Regions from separate parts of the Catenibacterium mitsuokai genome, predicted to be linked through region 3. Evidence: predicted binding sites of a transcription regulator. Region 3 holds the regulator's gene; each other region holds the start of a gene.
The links. Region 3 encodes HrcA, which represses chaperone genes, less so after heat shock. Its sites were predicted from a motif close to TTTTAGCACTNNNNNNNNNNNAGTGCTAAAA; they were not measured.
Positions count from the first base shown of each region.

Region 1 (7,304 bases), 150 kb from region 3:
TATCTCTTGTTCCTGTCTTATATAAAGAAAGAATCGCATCCTTTAAAGAATCTGAGCCTGTAATAGGTCCATAATCCATACGCATATGCATAAGATCTCCCATAAGATCTTTTTGAATCAGAGATTCTAATTCATGAATGGACATATCTGATACACATGTATCGGCTAAATTGTATTGACAATTTTGTTCATGGTTCGTCATCCATGTTTCTACATCAAATTCCTTTAAATACACGTCTTCTTTCTCCTTTATTTATTAATGCATAACCTTAGATAAGAAATCTTTCGCTCTTTCACTTTCTGGATGAGAGAAGAAAGTTTCTGAATCATTTTCTTCTACGATTTTTCCGTTTTCTAAGAATACAACACGATCTGCAACAGTTCTAGCAAATCCCATTTCATGAGTCACAACCATCATAGTCATACCCTGTTTAGCAAGATCCTGCATAACTTCTAATACTTCGATAACCATTTCTGGGTCTAATGCACTTGTAGGTTCATCAAATAACATCACTTCTGGATTTAGACAAAGAGATCTTGCAATAGCCACTCTCTGTTTCTGACCACCAGATAATTTATTAGGATAAGTATCCTTCTTATCTTCAAGACCTACTTTCTGCAAGTACTTGATAGCTACAGCATTAGCTTCTTCTTCAGTCATACCCATAACCTTTAATGGTGCTAAAGTAAGATTTTCTAATACAGTCATATTAGGGAATAAGTTGAAATGCTGGAATACAAATCCCATCTTTCCTCTAAGTTTAGTATATTCAGGTGTTCCTTCTTTTAAGAGTTCACCATCAATATAGATAGAACCTGCCTCAGGCTTTTCTAAATGGTCAATACATCTTAATACTGTACTTTTACCACTACCTGAAGGTCCAATAAGGCAGACAATTTCACCCTTCTTTAATGTAAGAGAAACATCATCTACAGCTTTTAATTTACCAAATTTTTTTGTAATGTGATCCACCTGGATCATGATATCGTTAGTCACTGACAGCTAATCTCCCTTCTACATATCTTGCAATAGCTGAAATACAAAGTGTCATTACTAAATAAATAGCACCTGTTGCAGTTAAAGGTACAAGATAGTTAAATGTATTGGCACCAATAACACTTGCAGTAGCAAGCAATTCTACTGCACCAATTGTGAAAATAAGTGATGAATCCTTAATTAATGTAATAAATTCACTAATTAGAGGTGGAATAATACGTTTAAATGCCTGTGGTAAGATAACATAACGCATGGTCTGAACATAGTTTAACCCAATTGTTTCACATGCTTCCCACTGACCTTTATCAACACCTAAAATACCAGATCTAATTAATTCTACCTGATAAGCACCACTGTTTAAACTCATAGCAATTAAACCACATACATATGGATCAGCCTGGAATCTTTGTCCTGTAATAGACTGAACAACAGTAGGTACTGCCAAGTATAAGAACATGATCTGTAATAGCATCGGCGTACCACGGAAGATTTCTACATAAACATTACCGATTGCTCTTAATACAAAATGTTTAGAAAGTTTTAAAGCCGCTCCAATAATTCCAAGAATAACACCAAAGAACAAAGCCCCTATTGCAAGTAATAGAGAATACTTTGCACCAGTGAAAATCATGAATTGAATATTAGACGGCGTAAGAATATCCATAATTGTTTTCATTCGCATTGACTCCTTAACAATAAAAAATTAAGTGCAGACAGAACATGTCTGCACTTATGTGATTAATAAATTAGCAACCCCATTTAGTTTTTAATTCATTGTATTTGTCAGACTTAACAAACTCATCAACTGCTTTGTTAACGTCTTTCATTAACTTGTCGTTACCCTTTTTAGTGATGATCATGTTTTCTTCTTTAATTAATGGTTCATCAATCATCTTTAAGCCAGCATTCTTAACATAGTTTTCTGCAACTGCACCATCAAGAACAACTGAATCTAATCCACCAGATTTTAAAGTTTCTACTAAGATCTTAGCATTTTGTACAGTAGTAACTTTAGCACCTTTAATATCTTTTGCAGCATCTACACCAGTAGAACCTAACTGAGCACCAATCTTCTTACCTTCAAGATCAGATACTTTTGAGAAAGTAGAATCACCTTTTACTAAAGCAATCTGTTCAGAAGTGTTATAGGCATGAGACCAAAGAATGTTTTTCCATTCCTTATGATAAGTGAAACCAGAAATACCTAAATCAACCTGATCAGAAGTGATTGAAGATGAAATAGCATCAAAGCTTAAAGGTTTAAATTTGTAAGAATAGTTACCACCATTCTTATTCATGATCTTAACTAATTCTTTAGTCATATCAACGTCAAATCCAACTACTTCTTTCTTATTGTTATAAGATTCATATGGTGGATAGTCTGGAGATACTCCAATTAATAATTCAGTTTTACCATTAGATGATGATCCACAACCAGTCATTCCAACAGCAAGTAACATAACTAATACTACGCTTAATAATTTTTTCATAAATATGCCCTTCCTTTTTTAATATTAAGAAAACAAAAACGCCTCTTGCTTTCGCAAGAGACGTCAATTAACGCGGTACCACTCTTCTTGATTTATTCCTAAATCCTCTCTTATCCTTAAGGCGGAACACCGATGATCCTATGTATTCAGACCATCCTCTCAAAAGTGCGGTTCATTCAACTTTCCATGCTGACCTCTCACCTACGCCAGCTCGCTGCAATTTCCAGTTAAACTACTCTCTTTGTCATTGAGTTTTCTTTGTATGTGTCTTATTATAACCAGACGATTTTAATTGTCAACAAGAAAAATGATATTTTTCATATTTTTATGCAAAATCTATATTTTCTATATATATTTATGTTATTCGCAAACTTTAAACGATTTATTTCACAAAAGAGTGTATTTTATGAAAAACTTTATAAGTAAAATCAATTGGTTTTTCATATTGAGACAAGATCATCTGGATGTTTTCTAAGTCTTCATCCTTCTCTTTTAATGCTTCAATCCATTTTAATGATGCATCATGAAACTGGTCAATCATTGTATAAGCATAAATCAATTTATAAGAAACAAATATTAATAACCCGCTCGCACATAAACAAAGAGCAGATAAGAATAATTTCATAAAAATCCCTCTTTTCTGCTCTCATTATATCAAATCAAATTGTTATTTAGAAGCCTCAATCATAAGCTTTGTGATCTTATTAGAGAAATCTACAGGATCATCAATAGAGAATCCAGCAATAAGTAAAGCCTGATCAAATAGGATAGATGCATATTCATCAATCTTTACAGGTTCTTTTTCATAAACAGACTGTAATGATTTAAATAAATCATGATCCGGGTTAATTTCAAGAATTCTTCCAGCTTTGATACCCTGTGCATCTGGCATCTGGTTTAATACCTTTTCCATTTCAAATGAAACACCATCACCACTTGCTAGACATACTGGATGAGATTTTAAACGATGAGATAACTTAACATCTTGTACCTTATCACCTAAAGCCTTCTTAACGATTTCAAGTAATGGCTTGTTATCTTCAGTCTTCTGTTCAAGTTCCTTCTTTTCATCTTCTGTTTCTAAGTCTAAATCACCTTGAGTGACATTCTTGAATGTCTTAGAATCATAGTCTCTCATCATCTGTAAGCAGAATTCATCCACATTATCAGTCATATAAAGAACATCATAGCCTTTAGACTTAACTGCTTCTACTTGTGGTAATAAATCACATTTTTCTACTGTTTCACCAGAAGCATAATAGATTTCCTTCTGATTTTCAGGCATAGCTTCTACATATTCCTTTAATGTAATAAGTTCTTTCTTATCAGAAGAATAGAACATCAATAAATCCTGAAGTTTATCTTTCAACATGCCATAACTGTTATAAATACCAAACTTCAACTGCATACCGAAGTTTTTAAAGAATGTTATATATTCATCACGGTCATTCTTAAGCATCTTTTCAAGTTCAGTCTGGATACGTTTTTCAATCTTATTTGCAATAACCTTCATCTTTCTATCGTGCTGTAACATTTCACGAGAGATATTCAAGTTTAAATCCTGTGAATCAACAAGACCCTTTACAAATCTGAAATGTTCAGGGACTAAATCTTCTGCATGATCCATGATGAAGACACCACGAGAATAAAGCTGTAAGCCTTTCTTATAATCCTGTGAATAGTAATTCATAGGTGTTTTAGATGGGATAAATAGTAATGACGTATAAGAAACAGCACCTTCTACAACATTATGCATGACTCTCTGAGGAGCTTCAAAATCATTGAATTTAGCCTTATAGAATTCATCATATTCTTCTTTTGTGATATCTTTCTTCTGACGTTTCCATAAAGGAACCTGTGAGTTTAAAGTCTTGTTTTCTACAACATCTTCATATTCATCACTGTCTTCCTTCTTTCTAGAAGTAGTCACATCCATCTTGATTGGGTAATGAACGTAGTCTGAATATTTCTTAACAAGTCTTTCAATTTCATACTGATCGAGATACTTACTATAATCTTCTTCCTCTGTATCCTTCTTTAAGTGAAGAATGATTGTAGTACCATGTTCTGCCTTTTCTACTTCTTCAACAGTATAGCCATCACTTGTATCACTCTTCCATAAATATGCTTTATCTTCACCATATTTCTTAGAATAAACTTCTACTTCATCAGCAACCATGAAGGCGCTATAGAAACCGACACCAAACTGACCAATGATATCAACATCGCTTACACCTTTTTCTAAGGCATTCTTGAACTCATAAGAACCAGAATTTGCGATAGTACCTAAATGTTCTTCTAATTCTTCCTTAGTCATACCGATACCTTCATCAGCAATTGTAAGGGTTCTATTTTCTTTATCAGCAATGAGGTTGATAGCCATATCTTCTCTTGAGAAACTTGTAATATTTTCCTGTAACGCTTTATAGTAAAGCTTATCACTTGCATCACTTGCATTTGAAATCAATTCTCTCAAGAAGATTTCCTTATGAGTATAAATAGAATTAATCATTAAATCGAGAAGTCTTTTAGACTCTGCTTTAAATTCTTTCTTATCTGACATTTTTATACGCTCCTTTAGCACTCTAGTAATTTAAATGCTAAAGACAGTATACACACCTTTATTAGCATTGTCAATATTTGAGTGCTAAACAATTAAAAAGACTGAAATGAATCAGTCTTAATCCTTTAGTATACTTATATGATAAATATCTTCGATGAGAATGGTTGTTTTATCTAGTAGTAGCACTCTTTTATTGATTTCATCAATATCTTTAAACTGTCCTCTTACAGTCATATAAGACCCACCCTCTTTATACTCATCTTCTAGAAAATAATCTATCGTGATAGAAGGATGTTCTTTTTTATTAATAAGTAGATTGTTAAGCACTCTATTTAATACTTGTCTTTGATCTTCATCTAATATACGTTTTTGAGTAGTTAGTCTTCCTGCTTCACTTATTTTATCTACATGTGTTTTAAGAGCCGCAAACGGTGCAAACTGAGCTGCTCTATTATTCATGGACATTCTAGGATGATTCGGTGAAGTAGGATGTTTCATATTGATTATATCGTCATAATTCATGCTTTATGTCCTCCTATCATCTTATTTCTTTCTCTAGTTGTGGCACCTTCCTGAAGATCAGCCCCTTTAAGCAAGGCGTTCTTGCCATATTTCTTCTTAATATCAAGTGTCACACCCTGCAGTTTCTTTTCTTTAGATAAGTCCACTTCTATCTTTTCTTCATCAAATAAAGAAAGCTGTTTATAGGTCATAGGAATATCGTCATCACTTCTTACCTGTGTGGCATTGAGCTGAATTCTTCTTATTGTAAGTGCATGATTTATATGTAAGTGATAGAAACGTAATAAGGCATCGCACATGAGCTTAAAAGAAGATGTGTATCTATCTAGATTAATTGTTCCATGGAGATGCTTTGGAAGTTTCCTTCCATAACGATCTTCCATGAGTTCTCCATGATAATCCTTCATATTCTCAATATCATAGCCAATTGTAAGAACAAGTTTATTAGTCACTAGATGCTTTTCAAACAAATCCAGACTTAATGATTCTATCATTTCCTTTAAAATGATTTCAGTTTGCTTATAATCATAAGCACATGATAATACCTGCCCGGTTCCTATACTTTTAGAAGGTGCTTTATAGGCTTTAATGGCAGACATGGTACAAGGTTCCCAGCCCCAGGCATGATCAATAAGCAGTTCTGCATTGACTCCAAATAGATTGTATAGTTTTTCTTCATCTTCTAATGAGCATCTTGCGATATCTCCCATTGTATATAACCCGATATTATTGAGTTTCTTAGAGATACCTTTACCGACTCTCCAGAAGTCGGTCAAAGGTGTATGAGACCATAATAGTTTTCTATAGGCATATGTGTTTAAGTACGCAATACGGGCCCCTTTTTCGTCTGGTTCTTTATGTTTAGCGACAATATCCATAGCCACCTTTGCAAGATAGAGATTCGTTCCTATTCCTGCAGTCACAGTAATACCCACTTCTTTATATATATCATGAATAATATTTTGAACAAGATGAAAGGCATCTAACTCATATGTATCAAGATAATGTGTTGCATCAATAAAGACTTCATCAATAGAATAGACATGAATATCATCAGGAGAGAAATACTTTAAATATATAGAATAAATGCGTGTTGAATATTCTAGATAGAGAGACATACGAGGTTTCGCAATAATGTAATCTATGGCTTTATGTTTATTCTTATTAAGATTTGATGCAAGAAAAGAACTTCCATCAAGTGGTTCTCTTTGATGATTGAGTTGTTTAAGTTTAGAAATGACTTCAAAGAGTCTTGCACGTCCAGGAAGACCATAGGCTTTTAAACTCGGAGAGACGGCAAGGCATATGGTTTTTTCTGTACGTGAGGCATCCGCGACAACGAGATTGGTGTCTAGTGGATCGAGTCCTCTCTCTAGACATTCTACAGATGCATAAAATGATTTAATATCTATCACTAGATATGTTGGAACATGTGCCATAGTCTCACCTCCTTGAGAAACTTATTATAACACAAAAAAGACAGGCACCGCCTGTCTTAAGCTTCTTATAATGCGTTTGCTGCAAGATAACCAGATTCAATAGCTGAATTGATGTCTGCAACCTTATTTGCATCACCAATTGTTTGCACATGGATGTTCTTTTCTTCTAATGCAGTAATGTCAAATGCATTAGAACGAGCACCTACTGCAAATACTACATAATCACATGGAAGTGAAACTTTACCTTCTGCAGTTTCTGCTTCTACTGTAGTTGCAGTGATTTCTGTTACCTT
Region 1 is NZ_CP102271.1:1,526,121-1,533,424, forward strand. It holds gene NQ499_RS07795 (aminotransferase class I/II-fold pyridoxal phosphate-dependent enzyme) at 1-235, opposite strand, end outside; gene NQ499_RS07800 (amino acid ABC transporter ATP-binding protein) at 257-982, opposite strand; gene NQ499_RS07805 (amino acid ABC transporter permease) at 990-1,673, opposite strand; gene NQ499_RS07810 (transporter substrate-binding domain-containing protein) at 1,744-2,487, opposite strand; T-box leader at 2,541-2,744, opposite strand; gene NQ499_RS07815 (hypothetical protein) at 2,870-3,112, opposite strand; gene htpG (molecular chaperone HtpG) at 3,155-5,050, opposite strand; gene NQ499_RS07825 (hypothetical protein) at 5,168-5,572, opposite strand; gene NQ499_RS07830 (Y-family DNA polymerase) at 5,569-7,011, opposite strand; gene bilR (bilirubin reductase, long form) at 7,077-7,304, opposite strand, start outside.
Region 1: htpG (molecular chaperone HtpG) is a predicted target of HrcA. The motif match lies at 5,110-5,140, and genes of this name have one in related genera.

Region 2 (7,304 bases), 710 kb from region 3:
AACCAGAGGAAGTTTATGAAGAATGGAAAGCACAGATTGAAGCTTTTATCGCACACACAGGACATCTTCCTACACATCTAGATTCTCATCACTATGTCCATATGGAACATAGACAATTGGAAGTCATCAAGCGTCTTGCCAAGGAATATAACCTTCCTATCAGACAAACAAGATATGTGGATGGAAACTACTTCCCAGCACGTTGTGAATTTTATAAAGATGGTGTAAGCTTTGAAACATTCAAAGAAATCTGTTCAACAGAGGGCTATGATACAGTAGAACTTGTTTGTCATCCTGCTTTAGTTGATGAAAGACTCATGAACGTATCTAGTTACAATATGAATCGTATCAAGGAATTAGAATTACTTAAGAGTGATGCATTCAAACAGTTCATCAAGGATCACGATATTCAGATTATAACTTACGCAGACATAAAAAATAATTAGGTATTTTTAAATAATAGTAGTAGAATGAGAAAAAAGTGAATGGAGTGACATATATGAGATACGCAGATAAGATGAAAAACGTAAAAAAATCCGCCATTAGAAGTGTCATGGCTGATGCAAGTGAGAATGGTACTGTTGACTATATTAGTTTTGCGAGTGGATTCCCTGATCCAGAAGCTATTCCACAGGAGAAACTAGAAGAAGTAGGACATAAGATTCTTCAAGAAAAGACTTATGAAGTTTTGCAGTATGGCTCTGCGCAGGGTTATACAGGTTTAATAGAATCTTCTAAATCATTCATTAATAAGCATGAATGTATATGTACAAGTGATGATGATATTATTATTACAACAGGATCACAGCAGGGATTAGATCTTGTGTCTAAGATATTCTGCGATGAAGGAGATTATGTTGTAGTAGAGAACCCAAGCTATTTAGGTGCTTTAAACTCATTTAAATGTAATGGGGCAAAGCTGCTTGGTGTTTCTTTAGAAGAAGATGGTGTAAATCTAAAAGAACTAGAAGAAGCCTTTAAGAAAGGACCAAAGGTATTCTATACAATTCCTAACTTCCAGAATCCTACCGGAGTCACAACATCTCTAGAAAAAAGAAAAGAAATCTATAACCTTGCAGTAAAGTATGATGTAGTTATTCTAGAAGATAACCCTTATGGTTATTTACGTATTACAGGCGAAGAAGTCCCTTCTATTAAATCTTTAGATCAAGACCATCGTGTTGTTTATGCAGCCAGTCTTTCTAAGATTATCTCACCTGGTATGCGTACAGGAATCATCTGTGCAAGTAAAGATATTATCTCTAAGCTATTTATGGCTAAACAATCAGGAGATAATCATACAAACAATCTTTCACAATATATGATGGATGCATTCTTGAGAGAAACAGATATGGATGTACATATTAAACATTTGCAGTCTCTTTATGCAAAGAAATGTAATTTCATGTTAGAGATGATCAAGAAGTATTTCCATCCTTCTATTCATGTCATTGAACCAGAAGGTGGTATGTTTATATGGTTTGATTTACCTGATGGAGTCAGTATGCCAGAATTCGTTCATGCTTCTATTAAGAAGCATGTAGCCATCGTACCAGGTAATGAATTCATGGTAGATAGTACTAAGCCATGTCAATCTATTCGTATGAACTTCTCAGCGGCTTCTATGGGGAATATCGAAAAAGGTATTCAGATTTTAGGAGAACTAACATATCAATTCTGCAAGTAAAAAAAAGCCATTTCTGGCTTTTTTTTAATACATGCCACCTTGTGGCATAACAGGCTGTTGTGGTTCTTCTTTCTTAGGAAGTTCTGCCACACCTGCTTCAGTTGTTAAGAACAAGGCTGAAATACTAGCCGCATTTAATAATGCGCTACGAGTGACTTTAGTAGGATCAATAATACCTGTTTCGAACATATTGACCCAGTCACCTGTCTTTGCATCAAATCCAAAGTCCTTTTCAGCAGTCTTCTGGATAGATACAATTTCTTCTTCATCATAACCAGCATTGATTGCAATCTGAGTAAGAGGCGCAAATAAAGAATTCATAACTACGTTAATACCCTTCTGGATATCTACATTCGTATCTCTGACCTGATTCTTTAATTCTTCATAGGCTTCTACTAACGCAGCACCACCACCAACAACGATACCTTCATCTACAGCGGCCTTAGTCGCATTGAGAGCATCTTCAATTCTTAATTTCTTTTCTTTTAATTCTGCTTCAGTTGTAGCACCGACTTTAATTGTTGCAACACCGTTAGATAATTTACCAATACGTTCTTTTAGAGTCTTCTTTTCATAATCACTCTTAGTATGAGTTAATTGTGTCTTTAATTCTTCAACACGGTTATTCACTGCTTCACTTGAACTATGACCAATAAGAGTCGTATTGTCTTTCTTTACAATCACTTTCTTGATTGTACCAAGATCTTCAATAGTTAAATCAGAAAGCTTCATATTAAGATCTTTGTTGTAGAATTTAGCACCAGTTAATACTGCAATATCTTCCAACATTTCTTTCTGTTTATCACCAAATCCTGGAGCCTTAGTTGCTACAACATTAAAGGCACCTCTTAACTTATTCAATACAAGAGAAGAAATCGCTTCATTCTCATAATCTTCAGCAATAAGTAATAATGGTTTATTAGCCTTTAATACCTGTTCAAGTACTGGAAGGATTTCCTGTAAATTAGTAATCTTCTGATTAGTGACTAAGATCAATGGGTTATCCATTTCTACTTCCATCTTATCTGTATCACTTACAAAATAAGGAGATACATAACCCTTATCATACTGCATACCTTCATTCACTTCTAATTCATCATCAAAACTATTAGATTCATCTACGTTGATAATACCATCTCTACCAACCTTATCCATAGCCTGAGCAATCAATTCACCAATATGACTATTAGAAGAAGAAATAGTGGCTACAGATGCAATATCCCTGCTTGTTTCTACTTTATGAGAATTCTTTAATAATACTTCAGCCACTGCTTTAGAGGCTCTTTCAATACCTTCTCTCATAAGTACAGGGTTTGCACCTTTTTCAACCTGCTTCATACCATTCACAATCATATCTCTTGCAAGAATTGTGGCAGTTGTTGTACCATCACCTGCAATATCATTTGTATTATTGGCTACTTCATATACAAGTTTTGCACCCATGTTTTCAAAATGATCTTCTAACTCTATTTCCTTGGCAATAGAAACACCATCGTTCGTAATTAAAGGAGAACCATAACTCTTCTCTAATACTACATTTCTACCTTTAGGACCAAGTGTAACACTCACTGCATCAGCAAGAGTATTCACACCTTTCAACATTGATTGACGTGCATCACTAGAAAAACGTATTTCTTTACTCATAGTTCATTCCTCCTATTCAATACATGCGAGAACATCTTTCTCGTCTATCACAATATATTCAACACCATCAAGTTTAACTTTTGTACCAGAGTATTCCTTGAATACAACACGATCTTTTTCTTTTAAATCATTTTCACATTGTGGACCTACAGCCACAACTTCTCCAACAGTAGGAAGACTCTTTGTCTCAGTAGTGAGAATAATACCACTAGCTGTCTTATTTTCTACTTCTTCTTTCTTTAATACGATATTCTTATTTAAAGGTTTCAACATTTTCTATTCCTCCTTGTTAGCACTCTCTTTATTCAATTGCTAAAAAGTATTATAGCTCGTTTTAGCACATTGTCAAGGCGAGTGCTAATTTGTTTTTGGGCAGATTGGATAAAAGTGCACAAAAAAAAGCCACTCCTGAGTAAAGAGTGACTTAATCGTCTTTTCGTTTTGTATCTTTCGCAACGATAAATGTGATCATACCAAGTATTAATCCAAAATAGAAAGAGAAGAAACGCCATAAGAACATAGAACTAGAGGCATTAGCTCGACCAAGAAAACCAAATAAGATCATATAACATCCTTCACTGCCACCTGATGCACCAGGAATAGGGAGGAATGTATTAATAAGATTAATAATGGATGCAAGTCCTAAGAACTGTACAAATAGGGTAACTGGTACTTTTATTCCTAAAGCAAGACAAGAAAAGAATGGTGTAGAGTAAATGATTGTAAGTTTCACTACATTACATAATACTGTCTGTAATAATGCTTTTTTATTTTTCTGTAGTACATTCATCTGTTCTCTAAATTCACTGAAATAATTCTGGATTCTAAAGCATGTCGATTCATAATCATTTATAAGTGGAGTTTTAGACAGTAGATAAACGACTTTATCTACTATAAAGTTCTGGAACTTCTTACTTTTAGCTCCGGCAAATAATAGAAGAGTGACAACTGCATTAATAAGAAATCCTACGGTTGCCATAGAAGATACACCAACACCTTTATCAAGGAAGTAGGATGAATCCACTATCATAATCACAGCTGTAAAGCCCATGATCACTATTTGATAACTAATAAAGCACATGAGTAATATACTTGTAGATATTGCAGGAGAGATGCCTTGGTTATTAAATACGAACACCTGGGCAAATTGTCCTCCAGAAGAAGAAGGTGTTAAACCACTAAACAAAGTACCTACAAGTCCATTCACAAAACCTTCTTTGAGAGTAAAGTCTTTTTTATAGAAACGCGCAAAGATCATAGTAGCCAGTCCGTCAAATATATAATACATAAACATGATGAAACATAAGATGAATAGCCAGAAGGGATGCGCTGTTGTAATTGTCTTAAATACAGTAGAAACTTCAGAACCTACTGATAAATATAAAGAAATACCACTAATCACAAGAATTAACGCAATATTCAAGATATAGCTCTTCTTTGTTTTCATGGGAATCACCTCATTTCCCTATCTCTATTTTACCAATCTTACTCATTATATGAAAGCAAAAAAAGAGTAGGGATAAAAATCCCTACTCGAATGTAATCATAATAATTTCATTTTCACATAATACTTTAAAATGATAGTTCTTACGTGGCGCAATACCGTTACTTACAATAAGTTCAGAATTATTTTCTGTATAAGTGCCATGATTATAAGTGATTGCATTTTTACATTTTACAAGTGGTCCAATACCTGGGAACCAGATGGTACCGCCATTACTATGTCCAGATAACTGTAATTGTGTATGTCCTTTGTTTTGAATAAAACTATCAGGATAATGACTTAAAGTAAGGACAAAACCATCATAATCAGGAATATCTTCCTGGCTGTTAAGAGACTGTCCATAAAGGATAAAAGAACTATTACGATAATGAATTGTACGTGTACTATTGTTTAATACTTCAAATCCACCCTCATTAAGGATATTAGTCACTTCATCAGCATGGGCATGATCTTCATCACCTAATACTGCAAACTTACCATATCCAGGCTGAAGCTTCTTTAAGATTTTCTGTACTTTTGTATCTTCAATAGGTTTGCCTTCATACAAATCACCAGTAAAAACAACCATATCATAACTTTGATCTTCAATCTCATCTACAATCTGTTCAAGACGATCAATATCCTTAGATGTAGTAATGTGGACATCGGATAAATTGGCAATCTTGAAACCTTTAAAACCATCAGGTAACAAACTAGAACTATAATTTATTCTTGAAAAAGAATAATGTGTTCTAGAAAAGAGACATGTATAACCACCAAACAACACCAATGCTAAGACAATAATAGCAAGAATACCAGTACGAATAATTTTCTGTTTCTTCATTATTTCTTATTCATGATGACAGGAATAATCATCGGTCTTCTCTTTGTCTTAGTATAGAAATAAGTTGTTAATGTTTCTCTAATTGTATTCTTAATTTCTCCAAATGTTGTCTTTTCCTGTAATAAAGCACGTAGCTTACGATCTACAGCCATTTCAGCACCATAAATCATAGGCTTACTATCTTTCATGTATACAAATCCACGGCTCATGATGACTGGCTTATGAAGTAAAATACCAGCATGTGAATCCATGCTAATAAGAACTGCAACCATACCATCTTCACTTAAAATCTGACGGTCATGTAATACTGCAGTAGATAAACCAGTTAAATCATTACCATCTACATAAATATCATCTGCATGTACACCTCTTGTCTGGAATACTTCATGATCTTTTAAGCATAAGCAATCCCCATTACTTAATACAAATGCATGATCAGCCTGTCCGCCTACTTCTTCATATAATTTCTTATGAATACAAAGCATCTTGTGTTCACCATGAATAGGGAAGAAGTACTTAGGCTTAGTCAATAACATCATCAGTTTCTGTTCTTCCTGAGATGCATGTCCTGAAGTATGAAGGTTACTGATCATAGAGTTTTCAAGAACTCTTGCCCCAGAACGATATAATTTATTAATTAAACGTGATACAGAAGACTGGTTACCTGGAATAGGGTTAGATGAGAATAACACTGTATCCCCAGGCTTAATCTTAATTTGACGATGTGTACCATTCGCAATTCTATTTAAGGCCGCAAGTGCTTCACCTTGAGATCCAGTACATAGAATCAAGATTTCATTATCAGGAAGATGTCTTGCTTCATCATTCTTAATAAAGAAACGATCAGGACATTTGATATAACCCATTTTTCTTGCAACATCAATATTGTTGACCATTGAACGTCCATATACAAGAATCTTACGATTAAACTTAACAGCTGCTTCTACAATCTGCTGTACTCTATGTATATTAGATGCGAATGTTGCAACAATAATACGTCCTTCAGTTTTTCTGAATTCTTCTTGTACTTGTGAAGCCACTGTCTTTTCACTAATAGAGAATGTAGGTACTTCAGCATTTGTACTATCACTCATTAATAAATCAACACCTGTTTCACCTAAGAAACTCATAATCTGATAATCAGCAGGATTTGCTACAGGAGATAAGTCAAACTTAAAGTCACCTGTTTCTATAATACGTCCGTCAGGTGTATTCACAATAATTCCCATAGATTCAGGAATAGAATGGTTAGTATTAAAGAAACCAATATTAAAATATTTAGTTTTGATAGAACTTTCGTGAGTAATAGGAATCATCTTAGTCACATGAGTGAGATGATGCTCCTCTAGTTTTCTTCTGATCATGGCACAAGCCAATGGTGAAGCATAAATAAATGGAATATTCACTAGTCTTAATAAGAAAGGAATACCACCAATATGGTCTTCATGACCATGTGTAATAAACAATCCCTTGATCTTTTTATTATTCTTTCTTAAATAAGTATAATCTGGAATAACATAATCAATCCCAGGAAGACCTTCAGATGCAAACTTAACACCTGCATCAATAATAATCATTTCATCATTGCATTCAATGCAGTAAGTATTCTTACCAACCTCATTCAAACCGCCTAATGCGAATATTTT
Region 2 is NZ_CP102271.1:2,378,608-2,385,911, reverse strand. It holds gene chbG (chitin disaccharide deacetylase) at 1-446, shown strand, start outside; gene NQ499_RS12310 (aminotransferase-like domain-containing protein) at 500-1,687, shown strand; gene groL (chaperonin GroEL) at 1,712-3,331, opposite strand; gene NQ499_RS12300 (co-chaperone GroES) at 3,344-3,604, opposite strand; gene NQ499_RS12295 (lysylphosphatidylglycerol synthase transmembrane domain-containing protein) at 3,756-4,778, opposite strand; gene NQ499_RS12290 (metallophosphoesterase) at 4,861-5,658, opposite strand; gene rnjA (ribonuclease J1) at 5,658-7,304, opposite strand, start outside.
Region 2: NQ499_RS12300 (co-chaperone GroES) is a predicted target of HrcA. The motif match lies at 3,619-3,649, and genes of this name have one in related genera.

Region 3 (7,304 bases):
TTATTAAACTGAACACCATCAATAGAAACATTAAGTAATGTAAAAAAATCTACAAAACGTTTCACCATGAGTTCATTTCTTCTTGAATGATCCTTTTCAATCATCTTCCAGCATTCTTTATTAATCTTTTTGTATTCTTCAAATTGTGCTTCTGTCATAGATACGCCATGCTTCTCTAAACATTTTTCCATGCTGATTTTTTCAGACATTTCAAAATTAAGAAGTGTGCCATCTATATCCCATAATATAGTTTTATATTTCATAATGTCCTCCTTATTTCATTATACGAAAAAGATAGGAATACTCAATATCCCTATCTCTTGAATGATTTCTTAAATTGATCAAAAATAGATTCTTTTTCGTCTAATTCCTTAAGTTTCATGTAAAGGTCTTTTTCTTTCTTGCTGAGTTTCTTAGGAATAGAAACATTGACCTGAACATACTGATCACCATAAGTATCACTACGCATGTTCTTGACACCTTTACCCTTAAGTCTCATGACTGTACCAGTTTGTGTTCCTGCTGGAATCTTCATAGTCACATCACCATAAACAGTAGGTACTTCTACTTCACAGCCAAGAGTTGCATCGACTGCAGAAACTGGAACTGATATAGAAATATCATTACCATTTCTCACAAAGTATTTATGTGGACGAACATAGATTTCTACATATAAGTCCCCATTAGGTCCACCATTGACACCACGCTGTCCTTTACCAGCGACACGTAACTGCTGATGAGAATTAATACCAGCTGGGATAGTTAATTCAACAGTGACATTCTTATTAATATATCCTGAACCATGACAATGTGGGCACTTATCCTTGACTACCTTACCTGTACCATGACAGTCTGGACAGACTGTTTCATTAATGATAGTACCAAATGGCGAACGCTGCTGTACTCTAATACGTCCTGTACCACCACATCTAGAACATGTATGCACATCATTAGGATTCTTCGCACCTGTACCATGACAATGAGAACACTGTTCATCGTAGTTAATCTTAAGTTCAGTCTTTTTGCCCTTGATAGCATCCATGAAATCAATTTCTATCTGAACATAACGGTCTTCACCTTTTTGTGGTCCTGTAGGTCTTCTAGAACGTGACTGTCCTCCGCCAAAGAATGAACCGAAGATATCACCAAAGTCCATATCTTCAAATCCACCAAATCCCTGGCCACCAAATCCTCCAGCACCTGCACCACCCTGTTCAAATGCTGCATGTCCATAACGGTCATAAGCGGCCTTCTTATTCTCATCAGAAAGAATTTCATAGGCTTCATTAACTTCCTTGAACTTTTCTGCTGCATCAGGCGCCTTATTCACATCAGGGTGATATTTCTTTGCCATCTTACGATAGGCACGTTTTATTTCATCTTTTGAAGCATCCTTGGACACACCAAGGACTTCATAGTAATCTCTCTTATCTGCCATAAATCACACCTCATTTAATATAAGCCAAGGGGGATTCCCTTGGCTTTCTTGTTAGTTCTTTTCAGTAAAGTCTGCATCAACGAAATCATCGTTATTGTTGTTAGATGAAGTGTCTGCACCTGCTGTGTTACCAGCATTCTGCTGCTGATACTGAGCAGCAGCCATCTGCTGAGCAATCTTTTCAAGTTCGCTCATCTTAGATTCAAGAGTAGCCATATCATTATTATCTAATGCAGTCTTAAGTTCATCTCTTAAAGCTGTAGCCTGCTTCTTCTGATCTTCTGGAAGGTTAGCACCCTGTTCAGCTAAAGCCTTATCAATCTGGTTGATCATAGCTTCTGCTTTGTTCTTAGTTTCGATGTCTTTACGTTTCTTTTCATCGTCAGCTTTGTTGCTTTCTGCTTCCTTAACCATTCTATCGATTTCTTCTTCACTTAAACCTGTAGAGTTCTGAATAGTGATAGACTGTTCTTTGTTTGTCTTCATATCTTTTGCTTTAACGTTTACGATACCGTTAACGTCGATATCAAATGATACTTCAATCTGAGGAACGCCTCTTGGAGCTGGTTCAATACCATCAAGTTTGAATAAGCCTAACTGCTTATTATCTTTAGCCATAGCACGTTCACCCTGTAATACGTTGATATCTACAGCTGGCTGGTTATCAGCAGCAGTTGAGAAGATCTGTGATTTAGTAGTTGGGATAGTTGTGTTACGAGGAATTAATACTGTCATAACACCACCCATTGTTTCGATACCAAGTGATAATGGTGTAACGTCAAGTAATACGATATCTTTAACATCACCAGTGATAACACCACCCTGGATTGCAGCACCCATAGATACTACTTCATCAGGGTTAACTGACTTGTTAGGTTCTTTTCCTAATAATCTCTTAACTGATTCCTGTACTGCGATAATACGAGTAGAACCACCAACTAATAAGATCTGATCGATTTCTGATGGAGTAACGTCAGCATCATTTAATGCCTGTCTTACTGGAGTTTCAGTTGCAGCAACTAAATCAGATGTTAATTCATCAAATTTTGCTCTTGTAAGAGTCATATCTAAATGAAGTGGTCCATTAGCACCAGCTGTGATATATGGTAATGAAATCTGAGTCTGCATCATACCAGATAAGTCTTTCTTAGCCTTTTCTGCAGCATCTTTAACTCTCTGCATAGCCATCTTATCAGCGCTTAAATCAACACCGTTTTCTTTCTTGAATTCACTAATCATGTAGTCCATAACTTTCTTATCGAAGTCATCACCACCTAAGTGGTTGTTACCTGCAGTAGCTAATACATCGAAAGTACCATCAGCTAAGTCAAGGATAGATACATCGAATGTTCCACCACCTAAGTCATATACTAATACTTTCTGTTCCTGTTCAGTCTTGTCTACACCATAAGCAAGAGCTGCTGCTGTAGGTTCGTTGATGATACGTTCAACTTCAAGACCTGCAATCTTACCAGCATCTTTTGTAGCCTGACGCTGTGAGTCATTGAAGTAAGCTGGAACTGTGATAACTGCACGAGTTACAGGTTCACCTAAATAACTTTCAGCAGTAGCTTTTAAGTTCTGAAGAATCATTGCTGAAATTTCTTCTGGTGTATAATCACGACCATTGACATGTTCTTTATAGCTTGTACCCATATGTCTCTTGATTGATGCTACAGTATCAGGATTTGTAACTGCCTGACGCTTTGCAGCTTCACCAACGATAATTTCGCCATTCTTGAATGCAACAACTGATGGAGTTGTTCTCATTCCTTCTGGATTTGCAATTACTTTTGCTTCACCATTTTCCATTACACTGACACATGAATTTGTTGTACCTAAATCAATACCAATAACTTTACTCATAATAAGTTCTCCTCCTATTAATCCTTATTCACTTTCACTAAAGTTGCTCTAATAACTCTATCTTTTAACATATAACCTTTTTGTAATTCTTCAGTCACAATATTTGGACCAAAGTCAGGATTGTCATCCTGCATGACTGCCTGGTGTATATTAGGATCAAATTCCTTGCCCTGTGCTTCAATCACAGTTACACCATTCTTACCTAGAATATTCATTAACTGGTTTAAGATCATCTTGTTACCCTTAAGAATATTCTTACCTTCTTCGCTTTCAGGTTCTACAGTTAATGATCTTTCATAGTTATCAATAACTGGTAGTAACTCTTCAATAAAAGACTGCATTGCATACTTTAACTGATTTGCATGTTCTGTTTTAAGTCTTTTCTTTAAGTTCTCCATATCAGCGAATACTTTATAATAATCTGTCTTCCACTTGTTGATTTGAGATTCTAAATCCTTAATCTTTTCATCTTTAGGATCTACTGTTTCTTCAGCTTTTTCTTCAGCTGTTTCTTCTTTTACTTCTTCAGCTTCTTCCTTAGTAGTTTCTTCAACAGTTTCTTCTGCTTCTTTCTTCATTTCTTCTGCCATGGTCTCACCTCTTCTACTCATCATTTTCCTTGATGATTCTTTCAATATTTTCAGTAATATATTCTACAAGCGATACAACTTTCTTGTAAGGCATACGCGTTGGACCGATTACAGAAATCGTTCCTTTGTTAGCTCCTCCTGTATCAAAAGAAGATGAAATAACAGATACATCATCAAGTCCAGATACATTTGAATCATCACCAATCAATACCTTAATGCCATCGTCATCTGTGGGTGCTAAGAAATTCCAGTTTGATGAATTTTCAAATGCACTCACTAGTTTTCTTAACTTATTGACATCATTGTATTCTGGCTGATATAACAAATGATCTTTACCAGAGAAATATACATTGTTTCTTGCAAATTTCATAAATGCTTCTAAGAAAGCATTAAACAAGATTTCATGTTCCTTGATTCTCGTATTGAGGATTGGCTTGACATCGTTTTCTAACTTATCTGCGACCTGATTAATTGGTGTACCTACCAGTGTATCATTCATAACCGATACACAGGATTGTAAATCATCCAAACTCAATGTCTCAGATAAAGTGAAAACTCGATTTTCTACATGTCCCTTATCCGTCACTATGATGGCTGTCACATTTCTTGTTCCAATAGGAACTAATGTGATATTCTGCAGGCATTCATAACTTGAATTAGGTCCTAGAGCAACCGCCGTCAGATCAGTCAACTGGCTTAACATTTCGCAGCTTTCTTTAATCAAACTATTCAATGATTGATGTGTATCACTAAAGATTGTTGCAACCTGATTCTTCACCTGTTCATCAACATTTGGCTGAAGCAAAGTATTTACATAATAGTAGTAGCCCTTCTTAGAAGGAACACGACCAGAAGATGTATGTGTCTTTACTAGAAAGCCAAGTTCTTCAAGTTTGCTCATTTCATTTCGGATAGTGGCGCTTGAATAAGGTAACTCATATTTTGTCATCAATAGTTTAGATCCAACAGGTTCTGCTGTTTCAATAAACTCTTCGACAATATATTTAAATATTAGCATTTGTCTTGCCGATAGCACTCTCAAGCACCTCCTTAGCACTCTTTTTCCTCTTGTGCTAGATTCATTATACATTCTTTTTTAGCAGTGTCAAGCCTTTAGTGCTAGTTTGTGTTAAAAAACGGTTTCTATTTTCTAGAAACCGTTGTACTACTCTGGCAAGAAATCAAGGAGAATGGAATTAAGAAGATCAAGCGTATGATTTGTTTTTAAATGATTATTTTCAATAACCAGATTGTGGTTATCTAGATTCTTAGAGAGAGCTTCTTTATAGACCTCTTCTATAGTATGATGGTATCTTCTTTTAAATTCATCAAGGTCCAATCCTTCTTCAAGACGTAAAGACATCATAAGATGATTAAACATTGTATCTTCGATTGTTTCTTTTTCTATATATATTGTATTCTTCCCCTGCAGGTAATCAGTGAGACTACGTGAGTGAGAAATAAGTTCATCATCTATCTTACCTGTGGCGCCAATACCGACACCATAATAGTTCTCATAATGCCAATAGACTTTATTATGATAAGATTCATGATTTCCTAATGCATAATTAGATACCTCATAACGATGAAAACCTGCACGAGAGAGTGTCTCTACAATATAATCACTCCAGATTCCTTCAGTTTCTTCATCAAGTGGTTCATAATTGTCATAAAGTCTTGTATGTTCTTCTAGTATAAGAGAATAGTAGGATAAATGATTGATAGGAAGTGATAAGGCAATCTGTAAATCTTCTTTTACATCTTCTAGTGTCTGTCCTGGTAATCCATACATCAAATCAATAGAGATATGCTTAAAGCCAATAGCCTTCGCATTTCTTACAACTTCTTTTGCAATAGAAGATGTATGATAACGTTCAATTCTTTTTAATAATGTATTATCAAATGTCTGTACTCCAACACTTAAGCGATTAACTCCATGAAGATGCATAATTTCTAGTTTATCTAGCGTTGCTGATTCAGGATTGACTTCTATAGTATATTCTAGAGTTCCATCACCCACAAAAGGATCTATCATATTTAATAACATCTTTAATTGATTTAAAGAAAGTGCACTTGGTGTGCCTCCTCCTATATAAATAGTTTCCATCGGATGATGAGGAAGTGTATCAAGTTCTTCCTTTAAACGTTCTAGATACTGTAATACAAACTCTTCACGATAATAAACCTTTGCAAAATCGCAATAAGAACAGATATGATCACAAAAAGGAATATGAATATAAAGTGCTTTTGTTTCCATATTATATCCTCATCAAGAAGAGTTCTAATCCTCTATATTTATCCACTGTCCCTGTCTTGATCGCATAATCAAGTTCAGATAAAGCATAAAGTTTTTCCATAAGTTCTGTAATATCAAAGTGTGCCGCATTTTTACGGATTGGATAGATTGCACGAGGATTAAGTCCAAGGGCAGATGCAATATCAGTATCACGATAGCCCTTCTTACTCATAATAGAGACCTGATAAAGATTACGTAATGAATTCGCAATTAACCCAATCAACTGTAAAGGCTCATGGTTTTGAGAAATCAAATCCTGATAAACACGCATCGTATTTCTTAAATCATGATTCATAAGCGCATTTGTCAACTTAAATACATCTTCTTCAACACGTGGTGGAACAAGTCTTTCAACATCTTCCTTCTTTATATTATGTGTATAAAGACATAGTTTTTCTACCTGATTAGAAATAGTCAAAAGATCATTCCCACAGCGATCTAACAACAAAGTAAGTGCATCATCTTCAATAGAGGCATTTCTATGAATGATCGCTTCTCTAGTAGCTTTATAAAGCTGATCAAAGGTCAGTTTTTCCATTTCATACCATTTCGCATGCTTACGTAATGATTTGACTACCTTCTTTCTTTCATCAAAATTACGCTGATCCTGATATATAACAAAGATTGTTGTCGGATTATCATGTTCAATATAATCTAAAAACAGCTTGATATCTTCATCTGTGACAAGCTTCTTTTTAGGCTTCTCTTTGGTAAGAAAGATTGGATTCTTTAAGACAACCATCTTATATTCTGTCAAGAAAGGCTGTGTTAAGGCATCTTCAATGATTTCCTTCATTGGCGTTTCACCTGCATGATAGACCATATAATTCATATCATCACTTGTACATTGATATTTCTTTTTTAAATCCTCTAATCTTTGTGCAAGCAATAGTTTTTCTTCTCCATATAATACAATATTCATAGTTTTCCATCCTTTTGTCCTATTCTACCATATATTCATGATTAACGGTAAATAAGATGTTCCCCTAAATAAGTGATAATAGAAAAGCTGCCATCAAGATCAGTACGCAGTATTTTAATCTTTCTTTCTTCTAATCGTTTAATCACAATACGAGCTGGGTGACCATAAAGATTATGTTCTCCTACACCAATC
Region 3 is NZ_CP102271.1:1,671,230-1,678,533, forward strand. It holds gene NQ499_RS08760 (YjjG family noncanonical pyrimidine nucleotidase) at 1-263, opposite strand, end outside; gene dnaJ (molecular chaperone DnaJ) at 314-1,438, opposite strand; gene dnaK (molecular chaperone DnaK) at 1,490-3,304, opposite strand; gene grpE (nucleotide exchange factor GrpE) at 3,322-3,894, opposite strand; gene hrcA (heat-inducible transcriptional repressor HrcA) at 3,908-4,930, opposite strand; gene hemW (radical SAM family heme chaperone HemW) at 5,060-6,151, opposite strand; gene holA (DNA polymerase III subunit delta) at 6,153-7,112, opposite strand; gene NQ499_RS08795 (ComEC/Rec2 family competence protein) at 7,154-7,304, opposite strand, start outside.